Regions from separate parts of the Bacillus sp. 01N45 genome, predicted to be linked through region 2. Evidence: a T-box and tRNA genes for the amino acid it is inferred to sense, from the RefSeq annotation. Region 2 holds a T-box; the other holds one or more tRNA genes.
The links. A T-box is a leader RNA that pairs with one kind of tRNA and senses whether it is charged. The one in region 2 lies ahead of ileS2 (isoleucine--tRNA ligase), so its partner is inferred to be a tRNA-Ile.
Positions count from the first base shown of each region.

Region 1: it encodes a tRNA-Ile, which carries the amino acid that the T-box ahead of ileS2 (isoleucine--tRNA ligase) is inferred to sense. The anticodon was not compared.

Region 1 covers NZ_JBFTQW010000001.1:547,941-557,458, reverse strand. The annotation lists gene AC1DMU_RS02955 (DEAD/DEAH box helicase) at 1-83, shown strand, start outside; gene AC1DMU_RS02950 (deoxyribonuclease IV) at 274-1,170, shown strand; gene AC1DMU_RS02945 (DUF2624 domain-containing protein) at 1,197-1,451, opposite strand; gene AC1DMU_RS02940 (YitT family protein) at 1,601-2,479, shown strand; gene AC1DMU_RS02935 (metal ABC transporter ATP-binding protein) at 2,721-3,491, shown strand; gene AC1DMU_RS02930 (metal ABC transporter permease) at 3,491-4,324, shown strand; gene AC1DMU_RS02925 (Fur family transcriptional regulator) at 4,338-4,751, shown strand; gene ispG (flavodoxin-dependent (E)-4-hydroxy-3-methylbut-2-enyl-diphosphate synthase) at 4,831-5,934, opposite strand; gene yqfZ (protein YqfZ) at 6,099-6,464, opposite strand; gene AC1DMU_RS02910 (DUF1189 domain-containing protein) at 6,536-7,294, opposite strand; tRNA gene AC1DMU_RS02905 (tRNA-Ile) at 7,537-7,610, shown strand; gene sodA (superoxide dismutase [Mn]) at 7,832-8,443, shown strand; gene AC1DMU_RS02895 (MFS transporter) at 8,559-9,518, shown strand, end outside.
Region 2 covers NZ_JBFTQW010000001.1:203,447-212,964, reverse strand. The annotation lists gene spoIIGA (sigma-E processing peptidase SpoIIGA) at 305-1,222, shown strand; gene sigE (RNA polymerase sporulation sigma factor SigE) at 1,242-1,961, shown strand; gene sigG (RNA polymerase sporulation sigma factor SigG) at 2,119-2,898, shown strand; gene AC1DMU_RS00980 (YlmC/YmxH family sporulation protein) at 3,071-3,349, shown strand; gene pgeF (peptidoglycan editing factor PgeF) at 3,467-4,285, shown strand; gene AC1DMU_RS00970 (YggS family pyridoxal phosphate-dependent enzyme) at 4,282-4,956, shown strand; gene AC1DMU_RS00965 (cell division protein SepF) at 4,976-5,446, shown strand; gene AC1DMU_RS00960 (YggT family protein) at 5,453-5,716, shown strand; gene AC1DMU_RS00955 (YlmH family RNA-binding protein) at 5,732-6,499, shown strand; gene divIVA (septum site-determining protein DivIVA) at 6,589-7,095, shown strand; T-box leader at 7,147-7,371, shown strand; gene ileS2 (isoleucine--tRNA ligase) at 7,443-9,518, shown strand, end outside.

The sequences.
Region 1 (9,518 bases), 340 kb from region 2:
AAAAAGTAAAACCAAACTATAAACGTAAACTTGCAACAGAACGTGATAAAGTGAAGAAAAAATATAGCAATAAAAAAAGATAAGGGGAGCCCCCTTATCTTTTTTTATCCGGATATTTGCGGGATAATAATCGGTGGGGAATGAAAAAACACTGATTAAAGTTTCAGTGTAGCTAGTTACAATTTGCGTAGTGTTTTAGGAACAAACAATTCGCTACATATTTCTACAAATTATGCTATCATTATATCTATTGTATATTGAAGAGGTGATTGTATGTTAAAGATTGGATCTCATGTTTCTATGAGTGGTAAGAAAATGTTATTAGCAGCAAGTGAAGAGGCTGTTTCATACGGTGCAACGACGTTTATGATTTATACAGGTGCACCGCAAAATACACGAAGAAAACCAATTGAAGAATTGAACATAGAAGCAGGAAGAAAACATATGGAACTAAACGGTATTGAGGAAATTATCGTACATGCGCCATATATTATTAATCTTGGGAATACGACGAAGCCAGAAACATTCCAATTAGGTGTAGACTTCCTTCGCATGGAAATTGAAAGAACATCGGCATTAGGTGTAGCGAAACAAATCGTTCTTCACCCAGGTGCGCACGTTGGTGCAGGAGCGGATGCTGGTATTCAACAAATTATTAAAGGGCTTAATGAAGTATTAATGCCAGAGCAGACGGTTAACATTGCGTTAGAAACGATGGCAGGAAAAGGAACAGAATGCGGTCGTAGCTTTGAAGAAATTGCAAAGATTATTGATGGTGTAAAATATAATGAAAAATTATCAGTATGCTTTGATACGTGTCATACGCACGATGCAGGATATGATATTGTAAATGATTTTGACGGCGTATTAAATAAATTTGATAAGATTGTTGGTATGGATCGTTTGCAAGTACTTCATATTAATGATAGTAAAAATGTATGCGGCGCAGGAAAGGACCGTCATGAAAATATCGGCTTCGGTCATATCGGTTATAAAGCGTTACATCATATTGTGCATCATCCGCAGTTAATGCACGTACCAAAAATTCTTGAAACGCCATATGTAGGTGAAGATAAAAAAGATAAGAAGCCACCATATAAATTAGAAATCGAAATGCTGAAAAATGGTACTTTTGATGAAGGAATTCTTGAGAAAATTAAAGCGCAATAAGCAATAAGGAGGGGATTTTCCCCTCCTTATTTTAGTAGTTGCTGAAATAAAGTATTTACTTGTTGGGCAGTAGCAGGGGAGGTTACTTTTGCTATTTGTTTTAAGAGCTCTAGCCGTTCGTCATTATCGTAAATGTTAATATTCTTTCCTTTCATAAGTAAAACAATTTGATCCGCTTGTGCAGTCGTAATAGAAACTTCATATTCTTTACTATATTTCAATAACTCTTTTGTAGAAATATGATTTAATTTTTTATTTACAAGTTGTTTAATGAGGTTCATCGAGTTATCCTCCTTCACACGTTCTTCTATCGAAATATATGAGTACGTAGCTTGTACATATTCGTATAGAGTTTCTTTTTCCATGAGAAAAAGAAGCGTATGTTATAATATAAGGACAAAACTATAGAAAAAGAGTATAAGGAGGACCTATGGAACAAAAGCAACATCGAAAAGAAAGTGTTATCCATCTTATTTATCGTTTAGTTATGATTATTTTTGGGGCAGCATGCGCAGCGGTAGCGATTGAACTATTTTTAATGCCAAATAAAATTATTGATGGTGGAATTATTGGTATTTCTCTTATATTAGATTATCTTACTCCTAATATTTGGTGGTTAAGTTTCTCTACTTTAGTCGTTATTCTCAATATCCCATTTATGTATTCAGGTTATAAGCAAATCGGGAAAACGTTCATGTTATCTTCGGCGTTCGGTATTGTAGCTTTAGCGTTTATTGAATCAACGTTACATGCTGTTCCGCCATTTACAACAGAGCCGATTTTAGCAACAGTGTTTGGTGGTCTTATTTTAGGTATTGGTGTAGGGCTCGTTATTCGCCATGGTGGATCAATGGACGGAACAGAAATTATGGGTATTTTATTAACGAAGAAATTACCTTTCTCTGTTGGCGAATTTGTAATGTTTGTGAACTTATTCATTTTTGCATGGGCAGCATTTGTATTTGGTGTTGAACAAGCTATGTATTCTGTTATGACGTACTATATCGCATTCAAAACAATTGATACAGTCATTCAAGGTTTAGATGAAACGAAAGCAGTTTTAATTGTATCAGATCAATATGAGGAAGTATCAAATGCGATTTTGCATCGTCTTGGTCGTGGAACTACAAAGCTTGTAGCGAAAGGCGGTTACACGGATAAAGAAAAAGAAGTTATTTATGCAGTTGTAACGCGTCTGGAAGTGACGAAGTTAAAATCAATTGTGTATGAAATTGATGCGAATGCGTTTGTTACGATTATGAATACACAAGAGACAAATGGTGGTAAGTTTAAATCGGCTATCCACTAGAAAATTTATCCAGTAAAAACCCTCGCCAATCGTTAGGGGATGGCCTCATCTGATTAAGGTTTCATTTTATAGGAATATTTTTCGGAAGCAGAGAATTTTTCTCTGCTTTTTGTTATAATAGTAAGGTTTCTTGAAAAAATTGATATATTTTAGGCAGATTGGTTTACAACTATAATAAGCTGTACTATAATTCAAATAGATATAAATCGGAATCATTCTGAATTAAAATAGGTGAGATGCTATGAATAATATATTAGAAATAGAAGGATTGTCATTTCGATATGAAGATCGAAATGTGTTAGAAGATATTAATTTGCAAGTTCCGAAGGGAGCTTTTTTAGGTTTAGTTGGGCCAAATGGTTCTGGGAAATCTACTTTGCTAAAATGTTTATTAGGCGTTTTAAAGCCAAAACAGGGAAGTATTCGTTTGTTTGGTGTTGACAGTAAGAAGTTTAAAGAATGGAACAAAGTTGGTTATGTGTCGCAAAAGGCAAATAGCTTTAATTCTGGTTTTCCGGCCACTGTTTTTGAAGTTGTATCAATGGGACTCGTTTCGAAAAAAGGGCTGTTTCGCTTTTTCACGAAAAACGATAAGGAAAAGGTAGAAAAAGCGATTGCTGATGTAGGGATGAGTGCGTTTCAAGGGCGCAATATCGGAGAACTTTCTGGTGGACAACAACAGCGTGTATTTATTGCTCGTGCGCTCGTTAGTGATCCTGAATTACTTATTTTGGACGAGCCCACTGTTGGAATCGATGTGAAGAATGTAGAAAGTTTTTATGAGATATTAGAGGATTTAAACAAAAGGTTAGGAATCACATTAATTCTCGTTACTCATGATATGGGAGCTGTTACAGAGAAGGTAACACATGTTGCATGCTTAAACCAACATCTACATTTCCATGGAAATGTAGAGAAGTTCCGAGAGTTAGAAGATGCAGAAATGTCCGTCTTATATGGACATCATGTTCATCGTTTAGAACACGAGCATGAGCATCACGGGAGGATATAATGATACAAGATTTTTTACAATATGACTTTTTACGGAACTCTTTATATGCAGGGATTTTAATAGGACTTGTTGCGCCGCTTATCGGTGTATTTGTTGTCATTCGCCGAATGTCGCTTATTGCGGATGCTTTAAGTCACGTGACATTATCGGGTATTGCTGCAAGTTTACTACTAGAAAAAACAATTTTCACAGGAGGATTTTTAAATCCGTTATATATGGGAATGATTTTTTCTATTGGTGGGGCGTTACTAATTGAAAAATTACGTACTGTATATAAACATTATCAAGAATTAGCAATTCCGATTATTCTTTCAGCAGGAATGGGGATTGGGGTTATTTTTATATCACTTGCAAATGGATTTAACACTGATTTATTTAGTTATTTATTTGGGAGTGTAAGTGCTGTAACAAGTACGGATTTAATAATCATCGGCATTGTAGCAATTGTTGTTATTGTAACGATCACTTTATTATACAAAGAGTTATTTTTACTATCGTTTGATGAGGAATATGCTGTATCAACCGGTTTGAGTGCAAAGTGGATTCACTTTATTTTCATTATATTGGTTGCTCTTGTTATTGCAGTATCAATGCGTGTAGTAGGGGTTCTTCTCGTATCATCATTAATGACGTTACCAGTTGCAGCAAGTATTCGTATTGCGAATGGATTTAAACAAACAATTTTCTTTTCCATTTTATTTGGTGAAATTGCAGTAATTGGTGGAATGTTTGCTTCATATCAACTTGATCTAGCACCAGGTGGTACAATTGTTATGATAGCAGTTCTTATTTTAATTGGTGCGATTTTATGGAAAAAGAAAAAAACTGCATAAAGTAGGGATAGATATGAATCTAACAGAAGCTTTACGCCTAATGAAAGATAAAGGATACAAACATACGGGGAAAAGGGAAGAAATGCTCAGGTTATTTGCAGCTCACAATCGTTATTTAACGGCGAAAGACGTTTTAGAGCATATGAAGGATGATTATCCAGGTCTTAGCTTTGATACGATTTATCGTAACTTAACGGTGTTTGCTGAAATCGGTGTTTTAGAACAAACGGAATTAAATGGTGAAAAACATTTTCGTTTTACATGTTCTATTATGGAACATCATCATCATTTTATTTGTTTAGATTGCGGGGGAACGAAAGAGATTACTTCCTGCCCGATGGATTTTATGAATAAAGATTTTAACGGTTATGAAGTAACCGGTCATAAGTTTGAAATATATGGCCGTTGTCCAAAATGTGCAAAATAAGAACTCGTCGGTTACATAACTGACGAGCTTTTTTACGTAAAAAAGAAGGTTGCCCACAAATATTGTGGCAACCTTCTTTTTATTGTTCTTGTGTTTCTTTTTCTTTTTCTCGTTCAGCAGCCATTTCAGCAGCAATTACATCAATTTCTTTTTTCAGTTCTTCTACCATTATTTCTTCTGGTACTTTACGAACAACTTGCCCTTTACGGAATAATAATCCTTCTCCACGTGCACCGGCAATACCGATATCAGCTTCACGAGCTTCACCAGGACCGTTTACAGCGCAACCAAGTACTGCAACTTTAATTGGTACTTTTAGTGTAGAGATGTATTCTTCCACCTCGTTAGCGATGCTAATTAAATCAATTTCAATACGACCACAAGTTGGACAAGAAATAAGTGTTGCTGCATTAGATGCAAGACCGAATGACTTTAATAGTTCACGCGCAACTTTTACTTCTTCAACTGGGTCAGCACTTAATGAAATGCGTAGTGTATTTCCGATGCCTTTATTTAAGATTGCGCCAAGACCAGCGGCACTTTTTACAGTTCCGGCAAATAATGTTCCGGATTCTGTAATACCTAAATGTAATGGGTAATCAAAAGCACGAGCAGCTTTTTCATATGCTTCAATTGCTAAGTTAACATCAGAGGCTTTCATAGATACGATAATATCGTGGAAATCTAAATCCTCTAAAATTTTAATGTGATGTAGGGCGCTCTCGACCATACCATCTGCAGTTGGGTATCCGTACTTTTCTAAAATGTGACGTTCTAATGAACCTGCGTTTACACCGATACGGATTGGAATACCGCGTTCTTTTGCTGCATTTACAACAGCTTCTACTTTATGGCGACGACCAATGTTACCTGGATTGATACGTACTTTATCAATGCCACCTTCAATTGCTTTTAAAGCAAGACGATAATCAAAATGAATATCAGCAACAAGTGGAATGTTGATTTGTTTTTTAATATCAGCAATAGCATTTGCTGCGCGTTCGTCTGGAACAGCAACACGGACGACTTGACAGCCAGCTTCTTCTAAACGTTTAATTTCAGCAACTGTTGCTTCAACATCATGTGTTTTTGTTGTTGTCATACTTTGTATAATTAATTCATTATTACCGCCAATTGTTAAATTACCGACTTTAACTGGACGTGTTTTTGTACGATGAGTCATTTCATTCACGAATAGATCGCTCTCCTTATAAAAGAAGTTTCTTATTTAGTCCCTCATATCAATGAAAGTATACGTGATACAGGGCTATAGAAACCGAAGTGCTCGGTTTCACTTTTACTATTGTATCAGCGCCTTTATGTAATTGACAAGGATTAAGTGATTGCTCATTGATATAACGGGAATTTATAAGACTTTCCAATTTGTATTTTTGTAGCAGATGTACTTTTGTTTAGTTGTTTAAAGTCATCAATTACCTTTTCAATGGAAGGGATTTTTTTCTTATTGATTTGTTCGGTAATAGAAAGAACTGTCTCACCTGTTTTGACTTCGATTGTTTTATAAGTTACATCTGTTTCTTTTTCTGCTTTGTTCTCTTTCTTTTGTTTTGTATCTGTATTTTCTTGCTTTATCGTTTGGGCAGCGGTTGTTTTTTTATATGAACTTAACATCGGTAAAGTGCCGATTTTTATATCGTAATAAAATATATAACCAAGAACAAGCACGAATAAGAATATACCTAATCTTTTCATATTCTTCACTCCTTTGCTAGGAATATATGCTTGTCCAAAAAAAAAATGCCTATTTAGGCATTTTTTCGTTTTTATTTTTCTTTCGGTTTTGGAACTTCTTTAATCGTTAAGTAAAGAACAATTAAAACAACTGCGATATAAATGAATGTTGAACCAGGTACAACAATTTTGAATAGATCCATAATCATAAAGAAGATTGTTGGAATTGTGTAGCTGTATGCAGTTAACGTCCATACTTGCTTATAAGATAATTTACGTTGACCGCTCATAGCAGAACCTATAAACGCAAGTAAAGTAATTCCTAAGAAAGTAATAAACAATTGGAATAGATATACTAACACGCCGATAACAGCTAGTAAAATTGGATAAATACTATCGAATACAGAAATGAAATCTTGCAAGTCTTTCTTCTCAAGAGATGTCCCTAATAAATCATTATAGGAGTATGTTTGTGTTTGACCATTTCCTATAGAAACTACTTTATCTTTTAAAATAAATAAACCAGTTTTGTTTTGATATGTTTCTATATCTGTTGTATTGGGATCAAATACGAAAAGAGCATCTCCTTCTTCCTTTAGAATAGGTTGTTCAATATCTGCTTTTAGTTCACCGTTTTCGATTTTAAAATCAGGTAAATCTTTTTCAATTGCTTGATTTACCATGGTAACACTATCTTGAATAAAGCTGCCGTAAAAGAATGTTCTTGGAATAGTAGTGATTAGACAAAGTAGCATAATATACAAAATGGTTTTTCCGATTTTTTGAAAACGGAATAACGCCATATCTTTAGGCGAATATACGCTTTTTGCTAATTGGGTAAATATGGACATAGATTCACTTCCTTTATGTATGTATAAAATCATTGTAACGTAGGAATCTAGAGAATCTCAAGATATATTATATTTACATATAGTGGAGATAACTAAATTTCTTTTTATTAATTTTCTTCTTTTATATGAGAAAAATACAATTGACACTTTTCTTTGCCATATGGTAAATTTATCTTACATTTCTTAAAGGATATATCCGATAGGAATTCCTTTATTTGATATGTTGTTACATACATAATTGTGGACCCTTAGCTCAGCTGGTTAGAGCAGACGGCTCATAACCGTCCGGTCGTAGGTTCGAGTCCTACAGGGTCCATATCCATTTCGCATGTTTATTATGTCAGTGGGAAGCTTCCTTGTAGAAGGGAGCTTTTTTTACGGAATATATGAGCATTTTAATTGAAAAGAAGTGGGATTTTTGCTACGTTAATGATAGCAAGACAATGTGATTTATTTGTTTGCACCCTATGGCAATTAGGGTAGAATGAAGTTGTATGTCACTTAAGTGGCAATACATAAACTGGGAGGAATATAACAATGGCAAAACACGAATTACCAAATTTACCTTATGCGTATGATGCTTTAGAGCCTCACTTTGACAAAGAAACAATGAACATCCATCATACAAAACATCATAACACTTACATTACAAACTTAAACGCTGCTTTAGAAGGTCATGCAGAATTAGCTGACAAAAGCGTAGAAGAATTAGTTGCAAACTTAAACGAAGTACCAGAAGCAATCCGTACAGCAGTACGTAACAATGGTGGCGGACATGCTAACCATACATTCTTCTGGACAATCTTATCTCCAAACGGCGGCGGACAACCAGTAGGCGAACTTGCAACTGCAATTGAAGCGAAATTCGGTAGCTTCGATGCATTCAAAGAAGAATTCGCAAAAGCTGGCGCAACTCGTTTCGGTTCTGGTTGGGCTTGGTTAGTAGTAAACAATGGTGAGCTAGAAGTAACAAGCACGCCAAACCAAGATTCTCCTCTAACTGAAGGTAAAACTCCAGTTGTAGGTTTAGATGTTTGGGAACATGCTTACTACCTAAATTACCAAAACCGTCGTCCTGACTACATCGGTGCATTCTGGAACGTTGTAGATTGGAACGCTGCTGAAAAACGTTACCAAGAAGCAAAATAATTGTAATAACGATAGAAAAAGCTAGGAGAATGCTCCTAGCTTTTTTCTATGCTTCCTTTTACATAATTGGGCTTGTCTTTGGAAGACTAGAACATGAAGTAAAGGAGAGTTGTGTATGAAGTGGAAACATATAATTGGTGACGTTGAAGTGAATCGGGATTTAGTGTTGTTGCTCCTTATTGGAGGTTTATACACGCTCGCAATTTCTTTATCGAATACGTTTGTTAACATTTATTTATGGAAACAAACACAAAATTATGTGAATCTTGGCTTGTATAATTTGGCCAGCGTTGTATTACAGCCTCTCACATTTCTTATAGGTGGGAAATTAGCGAAGCGTATTGATCGCTCAATCTTGTTACGAATAGGCGTAGGCACGTTAGCTATTTTTTTTATCGTTGTTTTAGTAGCGGGAAAAAGCGCTTCTCACTATATTTTATTAATGGGGGCTCTTTTAGGAGTCGGATATGGTTTTTACTGGCTCGCGTTTAACTTATTAACATTTGAGATTACAGAACCAGAAACAAGAGATTTCTTTAATGGGTTTCTTGGACTTCTTACATCCTTCTCTGGCATGATTGGACCGATAGCAGCTGGATACACAATTTCACGTATGGAAAAATGGAGCGGCTATACGGTCATATTCTTTCTTTCGTTAGTGTTATTTGCAATTGCTGTTATTTTAAGCTTTTTTGTATCTAAGAGAGAATGTGAAGGACGGTATGAAATTGTACAAGTATTGAAAGAGCGGCAGATTGATAAAAATTGGGGAAGAATTACACGTGCTCATTTTTTCCAAGGGTTGAGAGAGGGAACGTTTATTTTTGTGATTTCCGTGTACGTGTATTTAGCGACGGATAGCGAACTCGCCTTAGGAAAATATAGCTTAGTAAATTCTGCTGTATCATTTGTATGTTACTACTTAGTCACTCGTATGTTAAAGAAAGAGTGGCGGAAAAAAGCAATTTTGCTTGGAGGCATTATTTTATATGCTGTCGTATTTTTAGTTATATTCGACGTTACATACGCAAAATTACTTATTTATGCAGCGTGTATTGCGGTTGCATACCCTATT
Region 2 (9,518 bases):
AGCTTTTATGCTCCTTTTTTGTTTTATACAGGGAAAAGATCTGCTAAGCAGGTCTTTTTTTATTTTATATATTTTGATTTAGCCCGCTATTTGCTGGGCAGCCTGATTGGTGCGGGGTGATTAAAGTTTCACTTAATATATAAGTAAAAAGATATAGTATTCTATGAAACATATACTTTTATTTTTTACCGACAGATTTTGTCTAGAAAGCACAAAATAACAAAAAAACACCTCCGCAAATTGACACACTTTCCTATTGGATATGCATTATACTAGTCTCAACTTAAAAAAAGAGGTGAATTGTTTGGTTGTTTACGCCGACGTTGTTTGGTTGTTAAACGCCTGCATTGATTTTCTTTTACTTTTATTAACAGCAACCGTGTTAAAAAAGAAGATCAAAAGATGGAGGCTTGTGTTAGGGGCATTTATAGGTTCAACCATTGTTATTTTTGCCTTTACTCCTTTTGCTTCTATGATGACACATCCAATTATGAAACTACTGTACTCGTTACTTATTGTGTATACAGCATTTGGGTTTACAACGTTTAGAAACTATGCACAAACTGTTTTTACTTTTTACTTTGTAACCTTTATGGTTGGCGGAGGGTTAATTGGGACTCATTTCTTTTTGCAAACGAATGAAATGGTAAATGGATTGGTTCAATCTCAATCAATTTCTTACGGTGATCCAATTAGCTGGCTGTTTGTTGTTTTTGGTTTTCCAGTAATTTATTATTTTTCTAAAAAGCGTATTGAAAGCGTAGAGGTTACAAAAATACACTATGACCAAATTGTGAAATTGAAAATTCAATTAGCTGAAGAGGAACTAGAACTCGCAGGTTTAATTGATAGTGGGAACCAACTTTACGACCCGTTAACAAAAACACCCGTTATGATTATGCATATTTCATCATTAGAGCATTGCTTGCCAGCTTGGTTAACAGAACAAATTTATTCCAAAACAGAGATTCCTCAAATACCAGAAAATGATTCTGGCTGGGCGACAAAATTACGCTTAATTCCTTTCAGAGCAGTAGGAGTAGAGAATCAATTTTTATGGGCAATTAAGCCAGACAGTGTGCAAATTTATCATGAAGGTAGTTCTATTGTAGTCAGCAAAGTATTGATTGGATTAAATACACAACAGTTGTCAACCAATGGAGAGTATCAATGTATTGTGCATCCGAAAATGTTAATTTCGCAAAAAATGGTAATTGCTTAATAATGGGAGGCGGGATAATATGATGAAATTAAAATTTTATTTAGTATACCTTTGGTATAAAGTATTGTTGAAATTAGGAATTAAGACCGATGAAATTTATTATATCGGTGGAAGTGAAGCGTTGCCACCACCGTTAACGAAAGAAGAAGAGGAAGTTCTTTTGAATAAATTGCCAAAAGGAGATCAGGCAGCAAGATCGTTACTGATTGAACGCAACTTACGGTTAGTTGTATATATAGCAAGAAAGTTTGAAAATACAGGGATAAATATTGAAGATTTGATTAGTATAGGAACAATCGGCCTTATTAAAGCAGTGAATACATTTAATCCGGAAAAGAAAATAAAATTAGCGACATATGCCTCACGTTGTATAGAAAATGAAATTTTAATGCATTTGCGTCGGAATAATAAGAATCGTTCAGAAGTTTCTTTTGACGAACCGCTTAACATCGATTGGGATGGGAATGAACTTTTGTTATCAGATGTATTAGGTACAGATGATGATATTATTACAAAAGATTTAGAAGCTACTGTAGATCGTCATCTTCTAATGAAAGCATTGCATCAATTAAATGATCGTGAAAAACAAATTATGGAACTTCGGTTTGGGCTTGCTGGAGAAGAGGAAAAGACGCAAAAAGATGTGGCGGATATGCTTGGGATTTCACAGTCATACATTTCGCGTTTAGAAAAAAGAATCATAAAAAGATTACGAAAAGAATTTAATAAAATGGTGTAAAGAATAAGACCAGCCGTTATCTAGGCTGGTCTTATTCTCTTTCGTTGTATGAGAAGAGACAACGAAAATGAAAAATGAAGAGAAAACCGCATGCATAAAATCCCCTTCAAAGGAAATACTTTACACTGTACAGCAACTCCCGATAGGAGGGAACACTTTGACGAGAAACAAAGTAGAAATTTGCGGTGTTGATACAGCTAAACTTCCCGTACTAAAAAATGATGAAATGCGTAAATTATTTCGTGAAATGCAAAGTGGAGAGATAAGCGCAAGAGAGAAATTAGTGAATGGAAACTTACGTCTTGTACTGAGCGTCATCCAAAGATTTAATAACAGAGGAGAATATGTTGACGATTTATTTCAAGTTGGTTGCATCGGACTTATGAAATCCATTGATAACTTTGATTTAGGCCAAAATGTAAAATTTTCAACGTATGCTGTGCCGATGATTATTGGGGAAATACGCAGATATTTGCGTGATAATAATCCGATTCGCGTATCTCGATCATTACGAGATATTGCGTATAAAGCGTTACAAGTAAGAGAGAAATTGATTGCAGAAAATTCAAAAGAACCAACAGCAATGGATATTGCAAAAGTGCTTGAAGTGACTCATGAAGAAATTGTTTTTGCATTAGATGCGATTCAAGATCCAGTTTCATTATTTGAACCGATTTATAACGATGGGGGAGATCCTATCTTTGTTATGGATCAGTTAAGTGATGAAAAACAAAAGGACGAGCAGTGGGTTGAAGAGTTAGCACTGAAAGAAGGGATGAAGCGTTTAAATGATCGTGAGAAAATGATTATTCGAAAACGTTTCTTTCAAGGAAAGACACAAATGGAAGTTGCAGAAGAAATTGGGATTTCTCAAGCACAAGTGTCACGTTTAGAGAAATCAGCTATTAAACAAATGAATAAAACGATTCAAGGATAAGGTTTCACCATTTATGGTGAAACCTTTTTATATGTAATATAGTTTGTCTTCGCTCATAGTAGGGAAGCTGTGTTCATATAATGAAAATAATATGGGATTAGTAGAGGGTGCTTCCTGTTAATTTGAGAAACAGTGTTTTTTCAATTCGTCATATATAAGGGAGAGGATGAAAATGATAAGAATTTCGGAGTTGCAGATGAAAGAGGTAATAAATATTTCAGATGGAAAAAGGCTTGGGAATATTGGAGATATTGAAATTGATATGAACACAGGGAAGATCGGGTCTATTATTATTTCCAAACAGGCACGTATGTTAGGGATCTTTGGGAAGGATGTAGAAATTGTAATTCCTTGGGAGGAAATTATGAAAATTGGGGAAGATGTCATACTTGTTAGAGTAAATCCTGTTAATTCTGTAACAGAATCAATACAAACACCGACAATTTCATAAAGAATATTACAAATTCCTCTTTTTTTTCTGTTGGCATTATGAAAAAATAAAAGTATGGTAAAATAGACAGGAAGTACCATGCTTTTTTATGTTATTTTAATTAAAAGGAGTCACTTTATGAGACAACCATTTAAATATGTGGACGGTATACTGTATTTACAAGCGTGGAAAGAACTTGGAAACATTACTGCTGGATTTACGACAAAAGATGGTGGGGTAAGTACGGGCTCCTTTCATGCGATGAATTTAGGATTACATGTGAATGATATCGTGGAGAACGTTCATGAAAACAGACGCATTTTAGCAAATAAGTTACAAAAACCATTAGAAAACTGGATTTGCTCTGAACAAGTTCATGATCATCATGTTGAAAAAGTAGGACAACAGGAAAAAGGAAGTGGCGTCTATTCATATGAAGACGGCATTTCAAAAACAGATGGCATTTATACGACTAATAATGATGTTCTTCTAACATCATGTTACGCGGATTGTGTTCCACTCTATTTTTATGCACCATCACATGGTATGATAGGACTTGCGCATGCTGGATGGAAAGGGACTGTAAAAGAGATTGCAAAGGAAATGATTCAAAAATGGAATGCAGAAGGGATTTCAAGTGATGAAATTCATGTTGCAATTGGACCAGCAATTGGATCTTGTTGTTACGTTGTTGATGATCGAGTGTTAACAGCAGCAGAGCAAGTAGTAAACGGCTCTGTCCCTTATAAAAAAATTTCTGATGGGCAGTACGCAATTAATTTAAAAGAAATTAATCGTATATTATGTGTACAATCAGGCATAAAAGAAGAGAATATTGTAATGTCATCTCTTTGTACAAGCTGTGAAGAACAACTATTTTTCTCTCATCGTCGTGATCAAGGTAAGACAGGAAGAATGTTGAGTTTCATAGGTTTTAAGGAGGAAGAAAGCAAGTGACAGTACAAAAAAATTTAACAACTGTAAATGAAGCAATTAAACAATCTTGCGTACGAGCGGGACGTTCGTTGCAAGATATTAAACTCGTTGCGGTTACAAAAACGGTAGGAATTGAAAAAACAAACGAAGTAATTGAAGCTGGAATTATCGATTTAGGTGAAAATAGAAATGAAAGTTTCTTACAGAAGTACGAACATTTCGGTTCAAAAGTGAATTGGCATTTTATTGGATCATTACAAACGAGAAAAGTAAAAGAAATCATTAATGAAATTGATTATTTACATTCGTTAGATCGTCTTTCACTTGCAAAAGAAATTCAAAAACGTGCTGATAAGAAAGTGAAATGTTTTATTCAAGTGAAAACATCATCTGAAGAATCAAAGCAAGGATTGGCAATAGAAGAAACCGTTTCTTTTATTCAAAGTTTGCAAGAATTGGATAAGATTGAAGTGGTGGGACTAATGACAATGGCTCCGTTTACAGAAGAAGAGGAAGAAATCAGACGCTGTTTTAAGGAGTTGTGTATGCTACAAACAGAGGTGCAGGAGCTAGAATTATTACATGCGCCATGTAAAGAATTATCAATGGGAATGTCTAATGATTACACGATTGCAATTGAAGAAGGTGCTACATATATTCGTTTGGGGACGATTTTAGTAGGAAAAGCGTAAAAGGAAGGAGAATCTTATTATGAGTTGGTCAAAAGTAAAATACTTCTTTTTTGATACACCGGAAGAAAAAGAAGCAGCTCAATATAGTTATGAAAAGGAGCAAACAGACATGAAGAAGCAGCAAGATCCGCCAGAACAACAAGATGTTGCGTTTCCAAAAGCGCAACCGAAACAAAATGTTGTGAGCATTGAAACGGCAAAGCAATCTTCAAAAGTTGTTTTATTAGAACCACGCACATATTCGGAAGCACAAGGGATTTCGGACCATTTAAAAGGTAGACGAGCTGTTGTGATTAATTTACAACGAATGTCTACTGATCAAGCTGTACGTATCGTTGACTTTTTAAGTGGTACTGTATACGCTATAGGCGGGGACATTCAAAAAATAGGACCGAAAACATTTATGTGTACCCCTGAAAATGTAGATATTGTTGGTGCAATTTCAGAGTTATTCGGTGAAGAAGAAGACACAAATATAAAGAGGTGGTAATACGCCATGGTAACAGTTTTAAACGTTTTAATTACTGCTATCGAGATCTACTCGTGGGCACTTATTATTTACATTCTTCTATCATGGTTCCCTGGTGCAAAGGAATCAACTTTTGGAGAAATTCTTGCGCGTATTTGTGAACCGTATTTAGAACCATTTCGCAGATTTATTCCGCCGCTTGGTATGATTGATATCTCTCCACTCGTTGCGATTTTCACGTTAAAGCTTGCTACGAATGGTTTAATAAGTATATTCAACTATTTCTTATAGTAAGAGGTTAAATACATGAGCATCTATGAACATTTCAGACCCGATGAAGAGGTCTTTGTGGATAAGGTGTTAGAGTGGAAGCGAGCAGCGGAGTACCATCAAGTGAAGTTAACAGACTTCCTTGATCCAAGACAACAACAAATTGTCACTATGGTAATAGGACAAGGGGATGTTGCTGTACAGTTTGATGGTGCAACGCCTCATGCAGAGCGTAAGAGAGCACTCATTTATCCGGACTATCTAGTAGTGAATGAAGAGGAATTTCAAGTAGAAGTATTGGAAATTGACTATCCTTCCAAGTTTTATACGCTAGAACATAGGCAAATATTAGGTACATTTATGTCTCTTGGTTTAACGAGAGAAAAATGTGGTGATATTTTGCTTCAAGAAGATCGTGCCCAAATTGTAGTCGCGAAAGAAGTTGTATCTTATATTGAGATGAACTTACAATCTATAGGGAAAGTGAAAGTCTCCTTATCACCAGTGCAAGGAGAAAAAATTCTACAGATGCAAGAAACGTGGGGAGAGAAATCTGGAACGGTTTCTTCACTTCGTTTAGATGTTATGTTAGCTGAAATGTTACATATATCCAGACAAAAAGTACAACCTTTCATAAAAAATGGTTTAGTAAAAGTTAATTGGAAAACAGTGGAGCAAACTTCTTATGAATGTTATCCAGGAGATGTTTTTTCAGTGAGAGGATATGGACGAAGTAAATTGTTTTCTGTAGAAGGTAGAACAAAGCGCGACAAATGGAGAATTTTGTATGGTATACTAAAATGATTGGTTTTTTAGAAGGAAATCCTCCTATTTTGTCGAAGAAAAGATATAATTGAAATAGGAAATTTAGATAACTACTTGGAGGTGGCGTTGTGCCGTTAACACCATTAGATATTCATAACAAAGAATTTGGTCGCGGATTCCGTGGCTATGATGAAGATCAAGTAAATGAGTTTCTTGATCAAATTATCAAAGATTATGAATTAGTCATTCGTGAGAAAAAAGCTCTAGAAGAAAAAGTTGCGCAATTAGAAGGGAAGTTAGATCATTTCTCTAATATTGAAGATACGTTAAACAAATCTATCATCGTTGCACAAGAAGCAGCGGAAGAAGTAAAACGTAATGCGCAAAAAGAAGCAAAATTAATCGTACGTGAAGCTGAAAAGAATGCAGACCGTATTATTAACGAAGCGTTAGTAAAATCAAGAAAAGTTGCCTTTGATATTGAAGAGCTAAAGAAACAAGCGAAAGTATTCCGCACTCGTTTCCGTATGTTATTAGAAACACAGCTTGAAATGTTAAACAACGATGATTGGGATAAACTAATTGAGTTAGAAGACGAAGTAGATGAACTGTTGAAAAAAGAAGAAACAGTGTAAGCTTGACGTTTTTCTCATTATTACATATAATTTTAAACAACATATTTATTAAGAAAAACGAAGATAGGGATAAGTACCTTTTTCATACCTTATATAGCGAACTGAGGATGGTGTAAGCTCAGGATAAGGAGATAATGGGAATATCACCCTGGAGTTCCGCGCTGAACAAATAGAGTAAGCGTAGGCGTATATTCGCGTTAAGAATATAAAGAGGATTGTATACATACGTATAGGATCTACTAGGGTGGTACCGCGGGAGACTTTCTCGTCCCTTTTTGGGATGAGAAGGTCTCTTTTTTATTCCGTTTTTTAAGTGTTTCTTTTATACATGTAAGGAGGAATTGAGCATGGAGTACAAAAATACATTACTAATGCCAAAAACAGAGTTCCCAATGCGTGGGAATTTACCAAAACGTGAGCCTGCAATGCAAGAACAGTGGGCTGAAATGAATATTTATGAAAAGGTACAAGAACATACGAAAGGTCGTCCTTTATTTGTACTGCATGATGGACCTCCATATGCGAATGGTGACATTCATATGGGACATGCATTAAATAAAGTGTTAAAAGACTTTATTGTTCGTTATAAATCAATGACTGGTTACTGCGCACCATATGTACCGGGTTGGGATACACACGGTTTACCAATTGAGCAAGCTTTAACAAATAAAGGTGTAAAGCGTAAAGAAATGACAGTTGCTGAGTTCCGTAAGTTATGTGCAGAGTATGCATATGAACAAGTAGAACGTCAACGTGAACAATTTAAGCGTTTAGGTGTACGTGCAGATTGGGATAACCCATATATTACTTTAGAGCCGGCTTATGAAGCGCAACAAATTAAAGTGTTCGGTGATATGGCGAAAAAAGGTTATATCTATAAAGGGCAGAAACCAGTTTACTGGTCTCCAACGAGTGAATCAGCTTTAGCAGAAGCTGAAATTGAATACCAAGATAAAAAATCAGCATCTATTTACGTAGCATTCCCTGTAAAAGACGGAAAGAACGTATTAGAAGGTGATGAGAAATTCATTATCTGGACAACAACACCTTGGACGTTACCTGCAAACTTAGGTATTTCTGTTCACCCAGAACTTGAATACGCTATTGTAAAAGTAAATGCTGAAAAATATATTATTGCTTCTGAACTATTTGAGACAGTTGCAAAAACGTTAGAGTGGGAAAATGCTGAAGTTGTGAAAACGGTAAAAGGTAGCGAACTTGAGTATACAGTTGCAAAACATCCATTCTACGATCGTGATTCATTAGTTATGCTAGGAGATCACGTAACAACAGATGCAGGTACAGGTTGTGTTCATACAGCACCAGGACACGGGGAAGATGACTTCGTTGTTGGTAAAAAGTATGGATTAGAAGTACTTTGCCCAGTTGATGATAAAGGTGTATTAACAAATGAAGCACCTGGATTTGAAGGCTTATTCTATGATAAAGCTAACAAGCCAATTACAGAAAAATTAGAAGAAGTAGGCGCGTTACTGAAGCTAACATTCATTACGCATTCATACCCACATGATTGGAGAACGAAAAAACCAATTATTTTCCGTGCGACAGCACAGTGGTTTGCATCTATTGAAGCGTTCCGTAAAGAATTATTAGAAGCTGTTGCGGAAACAAAATGGGTACCAGCATGGGGAGAAACTCGTCTTCATAATATGGTTCGTGACCGTGGTGACTGGTGTATTTCTCGTCAGCGTGCATGGGGTGTGCCAATCCCTGTATTCTATGCAGAGAATGGTGATCCAATTATTACAGATGAAACAATTAACCATGTAGCAGATTTATTCCGTGAGCACGGTTCTAACGTATGGTTTGAGCGTGAAGCGAAAGATCTATTACCAGAAGGATTTACACATACAGGTAGCCCAAATGGTGAATTCCGTAAAGAAACAGACATCATGGATGTATGGTTCGATTCAGGTTCTTCTCACCAAGCAGTATTAGAAGAGCGCGAAGACTTACAACGTCCAGCTGATTTATATTTAGAAGGATCTGACCAGTATCGTGGTTGGTTTAACTCTTCATTATCAACAGCAGTTGCTGTAACAGGTAAAGCTCCATATAAAGGCGTACTAAGCCATGGTTTCGTATTAGATGGTGAAGGACGTAAAATGAGTAAGTCGATTGGAAACATCGTCGTACCGAAGAAAATTATGGATCAATTAGGTGGAGATATTTTACGCTTATGGGTATCTTCTGTTGACTATCAATCTGATGTACGTATTTCAGATGATATTTTAAAACAAGTAGCAGAAGTGTATCGTAAAATCCGTAACACATTCCGTTTCTTATTAGGAAACTTAGATGACTTTAAGCCAAGTGAAAATACAGTAGCTGTAGCTGAACTTCGTGAAGTAGATCGTTACATGTTAGTGAAATTAAATGACTTAATTACAAAAGTAAAAGAA